DNA from 2 places in the Streptomyces sp. NPDC088733 genome. Region 1 is predicted to be linked to the other one. Evidence: predicted binding sites of a transcription regulator. Region 1 holds the regulator's gene; the other holds the start of a gene.

Region 1 (4,793 bases):
GGCGCCCGGGGCCGTGACGAAGTCGATCAGTTCCTCCACGCGGCCGAGCAGTTCCGGCTGGAGGTCCTTGTAGGAGCGGACGGAGCCCAGGATGCGCTGCCAGGCGGCACCGGTGTTCTCCGGCCAGCCGAGCGCGCGGCACACGCCGGTCTTCCAGTCCTGGCCGCGCGGCACGGCCGGCCAGGCGGCGATGCCGAGAGAGGCGGGCTTCACGGCCTCCCAGACGTCGATGTAGGGGTGGCCGGCGACCAGCACGTGGTCCCCGGTGACCGAGGCGGCGATCCGGGACTCCTTGGAGCCGGGTACGAGGTGGTCGACGAGCACGCCGAGCCGGGCGTCGGGTCCCGGGGCGAAGGCGGAGACGATGGCCGGCAGGTCGTCGACGCCCTCCAGGTACTCCACGACGACGCCCTCGATCCGCAGGTCGTCGCCCCAGACCCGTTCGACGAGCTCCGCGTCGTGGCGTCCTTCGACGTAGATGCGCCCGGCGCGGGCGACCCGGGCGCGGGCGCCGGGGACGGCGAGGGAGCCGGAGGCGGTCAGCCGAGGGCCGGAGGGGGCGGCGGCGCCGGGGCGCACGAGGGTGACGACCTTGCCCTCCAGGAGGAAGCCGCGCGGCACGAGCGGGAAGACGCGGTGCTTGCCGAAGCGGTCCTCCAGGGTGACGGTGGGGCCCTCGGCGGTCTTCTCGCAGCGGATCACCGCCCCGCAGAACCCCGTGAAGACCTCTTCGACCACCAGGTCGCGTTCGGCCGCGACCTCGGGCGCGGGCACCGACGGCCGCTTCCAGGGCGGGGTGAGATCGGCGTCGTAGTTCCGGCTGCGCATGCCAGGGATCGTATCCGGGCGCGGGGCCGCTCAAGCGGATCCGAACCGGGCGGCCAGCGCGTCCCGTTGGGCGCGGACGAAGCGCGCGTCGACCACCGCTCCGTGGCCGGGGACGTAGAGCGCGTTCCCGCCGCCCAGTTCCAGCAGCCGGTCCAGGGTGCCCGGCCACGCGCCGGGCGCCGCGTCCGGGCCGGCCTGCGGCTCGCCGGACTCCTCGACGAGGTCGCCGCAGAAGACCACGGTGGGCGTGCCCGGTACGACCACGACCAGGTCGTGGGTGGTGTGTCCCTCACCGGGGTGGACCAGCAGGGCCTCGCGGTCGCCGCCGAGGTCCAGCGCCCAGTGGCCGTCGACGAGGTGGCCCGGAGTCACCAGGGCCGCCGCGGCCTCGTCCGCCTCCTCCTCGGGGACGCCGTACCCGATCGCGTCCCGGCGCAGCGCACCGCGCTCGCGGTCCAGGTGGGCGCCGAGGGTCATCTCCCCGTGGACCTGGGCGCCGGGGAAGGCGGCCGTGCCGAAGACGTGGTCGAAGTGACCGTGGGTCAGTGCGATGTGCGTCACGTCGCGCCCGGTCAGCTCCCGGACCCGCCGGCGCAGACCGGCTCCCTCGGCGACCGAGGACCCGGTGTCGACGAGCAGGACGCCCTCGCCGCCGGTGACGACCCCGATGGTGACGTCCAGGAACGGCATCCGGCACCGCGCGACGCCGGGCGCCAGTTGCTCCCAGCCGCCGAAGGTGCCCGGTGCCGCAGGTGTCGTCTCCACACGGCGACGGTATCCCCGCCGGGGCGGCCCGTGCGCGCTACGGTGACCGGTCGAGGGGGTCCGGGTGCGGACCGCCCTTGCCGAGGTCTTGCCTCCCCGCCGTACACTGACTTGGGGAAAGCTGGCACTCGCTCGAAGGGAGTGCCAGGGCAGGGAAAACGACCGACGCACCGGTGACCGACGACTGGAGGTGGACGCCGCAATGCTGAGCGAACGACGGCTCGAAGTGCTGCGGGCCATCGTCCAGGACTACGTGGGCACCGAGGAACCGGTCGGTTCCAAGGCGCTCACCGAACGCCACCGGCTGGGTGTGTCCCCCGCCACGGTGCGCAACGACATGGCGGTGCTGGAGGAGGAGGGCTACATCCAGCAGCCCCACACCAGCGCCGGCCGGGTGCCGACCGACAAGGGCTACCGGCTCTTCGTCGACCGGCTCACGAACGTCAAGCCGCTGTCGGGCGCGGAGCGCCGGGCCATCGGGAACTTCCTGGACGGCGCGGTGGACCTCGACGACGTCGTGGCCCGTACGGTGCGGCTGCTGGCGCAGCTGACCCGGCAGGTCGCCGTCGTCCAGTACCCGTCGCTGACCCGCTCGACCGTGCGCCACGTCGAACTGCTGGCGCTCGCGCCGGCCCGGCTGATGCTGGTGCTGATCACGGACACCGGCCGGGTCGAGCAGCGGCTGGTCGACGCCCCCGCGCCGGTGGGCGAGACCGTGCTGGCCGATCTGCGGGCCCGGCTCAACAGCCGGGTGGTGGGCCGCCGCTTCGCCGACGTCCCGCAGCTGGTGCAGGACCTCGCGGACGGCTTCGAGCCCGACGACCGGCCGACCGTCCAGGTCGTGCTGGCCACGCTGCTGGAGACCCTGGTCGAGGAGACCGAGGAACGGATCATGCTGGGCGGCACCGCCAACCTGACCCGTTTCGGCCATGACTTCCCCCTCACGATCCGCCCGGTCCTGGAGGCGCTGGAGGAGCAGGTCGTGCTCCTGAAGCTGCTGGGCGAGGCCGGGGATTCGGGCGTGACCGTGCGAATCGGTCACGAGAATTTCCACGAGGGCCTGAACTCCACATCGGTCGTCTCCGTCGGCTACGGTTCGGGCGACGAGGCGGTCGCGAAACTTGGCGTGGTCGGCCCGACCCGCATGGACTACCCCGGAACGATGGGAGCGGTACGCGCAGTGGCACGTTACGTCGGACAGATCCTGGCGGAGTCGTAGTGGCCACCGACTACTACGCCGTGCTCGGCGTGCGCCGTGACGCGAGTCCGGACGAGATCAAGAAGGCCTTCCGCCGTCTCGCGCGCGAGCTGCACCCGGACGTCAATCCGGACCCGAAGACGCAGGAGCGGTTCAAGGAGATCAACGCCGCCTACGAGGTGCTCTCGGACCCGCAGAAGAAGCAGGTCTACGACCTCGGCGGCGACCCGCTGTCCGCCAACGGCGGCGGCGCCGGTGCGGGCGCGGGCTTCGGCCAGGGCTTCGGCAACTTCAGCGACATCATGGACGCCTTCTTCGGCACGGCGTCCCAGCGCGGCCCGCGCTCGCGCACCCGGCGCGGCCAGGATGCGATGATCCGGCTGGAGATCGAGCTCGACGAGGCCGCCTTCGGCACGACCAAGGACATCCAGGTCGACACGGCGATCGTCTGCAACACCTGCCACGGCGAGGGCGCCGCCCCCGGCACCTCGGCGCAGACCTGCGACATGTGCCGCGGCCGCGGTGAGGTCTCCCAGGTCACCCGGTCCTTCCTCGGCCAGGTCATGACCTCCCGGCCCTGCCCCCAGTGCCAGGGCTTCGGCACCGTCGTGCCGAACCCGTGCCCCGAGTGCGCGGGCGACGGCCGGGTCCGCTCGCGCCGCACGCTGACGGTGAAGATCCCCGCCGGCGTCGACAACGGCACCCGCATCCAGCTCGCGGGCGAGGGCGAGGTCGGCCCCGGCGGCGGCCCCGCCGGCGACCTGTACGTGGAGATCCGCGAACTGCCGCACGCGGCCTTCCAGCGCCGCGGCGACGACCTGCACTGCACCGTCACCCTCCCGATGACAGCGGCGGCGCTGGGCACGAAGGTGCCGCTGGAGACCCTGGACGGGCTGGAGGAGATCGACATCCGGCCGGGCACGCAGTCCGGCCAGTCGATCCCGCTGCACCAGCGCGGCATCACGCATCTGCGGGGCGGCGGCCGGGGCGACCTGGTCGTGCACGTCGAGGTGCAGACCCCGGGCAAGCTCGACCCGGACCAGGAGGAACTCCTGCGGCGGCTGGCGAAGCTGCGCGGCGAGGAGCGGCCCATGGGCCAGTTCCAGCCGGGCCAGCAGGGCCTGTTCTCGCGGCTGAAGGACGCCTTCAACGGCCGCTGACGCGGCATGCGCGAGGCGCGGGCACCCGCCCGCGCCTCGCGCGGCCGTGCGCCCGGTCTCGTGAAACGATGGACGCATGGCCGCGCTGACCGATCTCTCGACCCTCGCCGCGCATCCGGTGGTGCAGGCGCCCATGGCCGGCGGTACGTCCACACCCGCCCTGGCGGCGGCCGTGGCCGAGGGCGGCGGCGTCGGCTTCCTGGCGGCCGGCTTCAAGACCGCCGAGGGCATGCGCGAGGAGATCGCCCGGATCCGCGGACTCACCTCCCGTCCCTTCGGCGTCAACGTCTTCATGCCGCAGCGCGAGACCGCCGACCCGGCGCGCGTCGAGGAGTTCGCCGCACGGGTGGCCGGGGAGGCCGGCCACTACGGCACGTCCCTGGGCGACCCCGCCACCGGCGGCGACGCCGTGCTGGAGGACGCGTACGGGGCGAAGATCGCGGCCCTGCTGGAGGACCCCGTCCCCCTGGTCAGCTTCACCTTCGGCTGCCCCGAACCCGCCGTGCTGCGCGGCTTCGCCGACGCCGGCACCGTCACCGTCGTCACCGTGACCTCCGTCGCCGAGGCGCGGGCCGCCGAGGAGGCGGGCGCGGCGGCGGTGTGCGTACAGGGTTCCGAGGCCGGCGGCCACCAGTCCACGCACCGCGACGACCCGGAGCGCGACGGCACGGAGACCGGGCTGCTCGCCCTCCTGCCGCAGGTGCGGGCGGCCGTGTCGCTGCCCCTGGTCGCGGCGGGCGGCATCATGCGCGGCGAGCAGATCGCCGCGGTGCTGGCGGCGGGCGCGGACGCCGCCCAGATGGGCACCGCCTTCCTGGCCTGCCCCGAGTCGGGGGCGCACC
Region 2 (4,793 bases), on a different contig from region 1:
GGGGCTCCAGGAGCTGATCAAGCTCGGCCTGGTCGAGGACAAGCCGTACCGCATCTACGGCGCCCAGGCCGAGGGGTGCTCCCCGGTCTCCACCGCCTTCAAGGCCGGGCAGGACGTCGTGCGCCCGCAGAAGCCGAACACCATCGCCAAGTCGCTCGCCATCGGCAACCCGGCGGACGGCCCCTACGTGCTGGATATCGCCCGGCGCACCGGCGGCGCGGTCGAGGACGTCACCGACGAGCAGATCGTGGACGCCATCAAGCTGCTCGCCCGTACGGAGGGCATCTTCGCGGAGACGGCGGGCGGCGTGACCGTCGGCGTCCTCAAGAAGCTGATCGAGAGCGGGCAGTTGGACCCGGCTGCCGAGACGGTCGTGCTCAACACCGGTGACGGGCTCAAGACCCTGGACGCCGTCGCCGCGACCTCCCGTCCCACCGCCACCATCCGCCCGAGCCTCGACGCGTTCCGCGCCGCCGGCCTGGCCGGCTGACCCCGGCCGCCGATCGCCGTCCGTCCCGAAACGAAGGTGAACCCCGCATCATGAGCGCGAACGTCCGCATCCCCACCATCCTCCGCCCCTACACCGGCGGCCGGGCCGAGGTCCCCGCCGAGGGCGGCACGCTGGCCGAGGTCATCGAGTCGCTGGAGAAGAACCACCCCGGCATCGCGGCCCGTGTCCTGGACGACACGGGCAAGCTCCGCCGCTTCGTGAACGTCTACGTGAACGACGACGACGTCCGTTTCTCCGAGGGCCTGCAGACCGCGGTGGCCGAGGGCGCGTCCGTGTCGATCATCCCCGCGGTCGCCGGGGGCTGTTGAGCCGGAAGCGCCGTGGAACGGGCAGGGGTGCCGGGAGTTGCTCCCGGCACCCCTGTGTGCGTGAGGGGTAGTTGAAGGGCTGTACAGTTGTTCCAGAGGCTCGCAACCCTCTGCAACGCCCTGCGCAAACCCTCTTTCCGGGGCGTCCCTGTCGACGATTTATCGCCAAATTCCTGCGATGATTGTCGTGTTGGCGTCATATGTCCCGCCCGACTTGCCCCGGATCATTGGCCGATCGAGCCGTTCTTCCCTTTCCTCCTGCCCGGATTTCTCGTCGGATTGACCTGTTGCAGACAGCGTTCGTGCAGATACATTCAGCCGCGGTCGACGCGTTCCGGCGCACGCCCCCTTGGCTGTAGGGGGTGAGGTCTGACCCGGGTCCGCGAGGTGCGGGCCTGCGAAAGGCCAGCAATAGGGGAGTTAGGAATGGCTCAGGGCACCGTCAAGTGGTTCAACGCGGAGAAGGGCTACGGCTTCATCGCGGTCGACGGTGGTGCGGACGTCTTCGTGCACTACAGCGCGATACAGATGGACGGCTACCGCACCCTCGAGGAAGGTCAGCGGGTCGAGTTCGAGATCTCGCAGGGCCAGAAGGGGCCGCAGGCGGACATGGTCCGTCTCGCCGCCGGCTGACGCCGCGCACCGGCCACGGAGCGCCTCGCACCGACGCGCTCAAACGTACATGTCAAGGCCCGCCCTCTGAACGGGGGCGGGCCTTCGTCTGTCCGGCGCCCCCCGCCCGCCCCCGCCCGCCCCGGCACCTGGCGGGAGACCGGCCGAGCGGCTTGCACTCTCCTAGGGCGAGTGCTAATCATTGGCGTTAGCACTCTGACGTTGAGAGTGACAAAGGACCGAGTGGGTGAGGCCCGCTCGACCGCCGGAAAGGAACCGGCGGAAGGGCAGGCCGTCCGTCGCGGGCGCCGGCGCGGTCCTGGAGTAATCCTTCCCCGCGGCCGCGCGTCGCGGGGGGACCCCAAGTCCGGGAGGACCACTTCACATGGCCAAGATCATCGCGTTCGACGAGGAGGCACGGCGCGGTCTCGAGCGCGGGATGAACCAGCTCGCCGACGCCGTCAAGGTCACCCTCGGCCCCAAGGGCCGCAACGTCGTCCTCGAGAAGAAGTGGGGCGCCCCCACGATCACCAACGATGGTGTGTCCATCGCCAAGGAGATCGAGCTCGAGGACCCGTACGAGAAGATCGGCGCGGAGCTGGTCAAGGAGGTCGCGAAGAAGACGGACGACGTCGCCGGTGACGGCACGACGACCGCGACCGTCCTCGCCCAGGCGCTGGTCCGCGAGGGCCTGCGCAACGTGGCCGCGGGTGCGAACCCGATGGCCCTGAAGCGTGGCATCGAGGCGGCCGTCGAGGCCGTTTCCGCCGCCCTGCTCGAGCAGGCGAAGGACGTGGAGACCAAGGAGCAGATCGCCTCCACCGCCTCCATCTCCGCCGCTGACCCCCAGATCGGCGAGCTCATCGCCGAGGCGATGGACAAGGTCGGCAAGGAAGGCGTCATCACCGTCGAGGAGTCCCAGACCTTCGGTCTGGAGCTGGAGCTCACCGAGGGTATGCGCTTCGACAAGGGCTACATCTCGGCGTACTTCGCCACCGACCTGGAGCGTATGGAGACCGTCTTCGACGACCCGTACATCCTGATCGTCAACTCCAAGATCTCCGCGGTCAAGGACCTGCTCCCGCTGCTGGAGAAGGTCATGCAGTCCGGCAAGGCGCTGCTGATCATCGCCGAGGACGTGGACGGCGAGGCCCTGTCGACCCTGGTGGTCAACAAGATCCGCGGCACCTTCAAGTCCGTCGCCGTCAAGGCCCCGGGCTTCGGCGACCGCCGCAAGGCCATGCTCCAGGACATCGCCATCCTCACCGGTGGCACCGTGGTGTCCGAGGAGGTCGGCCTCAAGCTGGAGAACGCCGGTCTGGAGCTGCTGGGCCGCGCCCGCAAGGTCGTCGTCACCAAGGACGAGACCACCATCGTGGACGGCTCCGGCGACGCCGACCAGATCCAGGGCCGGGTCAACCAGATCCGTGCCGAGATCGAGAACAGCGACTCGGACTACGACCGCGAGAAGCTCCAGGAGCGCCTCGCCAAGCTGGCCGGCGGCGTGGCCGTCATCAAGGCCGGCGCGGCCACCGAGGTCGAGCTCAAGGAGCGCAAGCACCGCATCGAGGACGCGGTGCGCAACGCCAAGGCCGCCGTCGAGGAGGGCATCGTCGCCGGTGGTGGCGTGGCTCTGCTCCAGGCGTCCAACGTCTTCGAGAAGCTCGAGCTCGACGGCGACGAGGCCACCGGTGCGGCGATCGTGAAGCTGGCCCTGGAGGCCCCGCTGAAGCAGATCGCGGTCAACGCCGGCCTCGAGGGCGGCGTCGTGGTGGAGAAGGTCCGCAACCTCACCCCGGGTCACGGCCTCAACGCCGCGTCCGGTGAGTACGTCGACCTGATCGCCGAGGGCATCATCGACCCGGCCAAGGTGACGCGCTCCGCGCTGCAGAACGCGGCGTCCATCGCCGCGCTCTTCCTCACCACCGAGGCCGTCATCGCCGACAAGCCGGAGAAGGCCGCGGCCCCGGCCGGCGGCGGCATGCCGGGCGGTGACATGGACTTCTGATCCCGCGAGGGTTCAGCAGTACACGAACGAGGGCGGCACCCCCCACGGGGTGCCGCCCTCGGGCGTTCCCGCGTCCCCGCCTCCCGGCGCTGAGCGATGAGGCGGCCCTCGCGGCCGCCTGCCCCCGGCCTCGCCGGCGGCCCGCGCCGGCTGCGTACGGCCGCTGCGCCGACCGGGCCCGACCAGCCGCCGAGGGCGGACCGTGGCGCGTCCGGATTCCGCCTGCCGGACGGGCACGGTGGTGCTGAGGTGCGGCCTCTCGGGCGGCTCGCCCGGCTCCCCACCGACGAAGCGGTCCGGCAGCGACTCAGCGGGCGAGACTCCGGGGTGGAACGGGAGGCCGAGCCCTACGACCGGCTCACGGAAGAGGTCCGCCGTGAGAGCGGCAGGAACTGGTCGAGCGGATGCCGGGCGCGACGCGGTCGGGACCACGGCTTCCGGAACCGCTCCGCGCGCGACGACGCCGAAGCCCTGATCGAGCGGTACGGCTGCCAAGGGAGCCGGTCCACCTCACGGCCGATGCCAACTCCGTCACCACGGACGGGACGCCGCCCTTCCGCCGCCCGGCCGAGCGGGCGTTCCCGCGAGGACCGGGCCGAGGCCCGCATCCTCGCGCCCGGTTGGAGGGCTGGCCCCACGGCGAGGGGCGGTTGGGCAGGTTGCGCCGGGGGCGTGGGGCCTCTGCGCCGACCGGGCACTCTGGCGCAGCGCCTTGCTGCTCCTCCGGTTGCCGGCCAACGTGGCGAGGGGCGTGGGCGGGCGGTTCCCGCGGGGGCCGGCCAGAGGCCTGGCCCGGGGGTAGGCGCGTCGAGCAGGCAGCGCCGGGTGTGCAGGGCCTCCGCGCCGACCGCGCCCCCTGGCGCACCTCCGCCGCCCGGCCGATGTGGCGGGCCGAGGGGGGGGAGGGCGCAGGGAGGTTCGGGCGGGGGACCGAGTCGGGCTAGCCCACGGCGACCGGCGCGTCGAGCAGTTCGCGCCAGGTGCGGACGGCTTCCGCGGCGACCGGGCCCGACCAGCCGTCGGGGCGGACCGCGCCGCCGACGTGGAAGGCGTCGATGCCCGCCGCCAGCAGCCGGGGCAGGTGCTCAGCGCGCAGGCCGCCGCCGACCATCAACTGGGGATCGCCGGGCGCGCCCTCCGCCGCCTCCGCGACCAGGACGTCCAGGCCGGTGTCGACCCCGCGGGCCGATCCCGCCGTCAGGTACGTGTCGTGCCCGGGCAGTCCCCGCAGGGCCGCGCGCAGCGCCGCGCGGTCCGCGCAGTGGTCGATCGCGCGGTGGAACGTCCAGCGCGCGCCCGGACCCACGGCGTCGGCCAGCATCCGCACCGCCCGCAGGTCGGGGCCGCCGGCGGC

The links. Region 1 encodes HrcA, which represses chaperone genes, less so after heat shock. Its sites were predicted from a motif close to TTNGCACTCNGNNNNNCNGAGTGCNAA; they were not measured.
Region 2: a site for HrcA is predicted at 1,604-1,630, ahead of groL (chaperonin GroEL). Genes of this name have one in related genera too.

What each region holds. Positions count from the first base shown of each region.
Region 1 is NZ_JBIVLH010000003.1:206,119-210,911, reverse strand. Features, by position in the region: gene ACIP64_RS07065 (DUF3097 domain-containing protein) at 1-828, opposite strand, end outside; gene ACIP64_RS07060 (MBL fold metallo-hydrolase) at 859-1,593, opposite strand; gene hrcA (heat-inducible transcriptional repressor HrcA) at 1,796-2,812, shown strand; gene dnaJ (molecular chaperone DnaJ) at 2,812-3,951, shown strand; gene ACIP64_RS07045 (nitronate monooxygenase) at 4,028-4,793, shown strand, end outside.
Region 2 is NZ_JBIVLH010000019.1:78,146-82,938, forward strand. Features, by position in the region: gene thrC (threonine synthase) at 1-490, shown strand, start outside; gene ACIP64_RS29265 (ubiquitin-like small modifier protein 1) at 541-819, shown strand; gene ACIP64_RS29270 (cold-shock protein) at 1,246-1,452, shown strand; gene groL (chaperonin GroEL) at 1,817-3,439, shown strand; gene ACIP64_RS29280 (copper homeostasis protein CutC) at 4,380-4,793, opposite strand, start outside.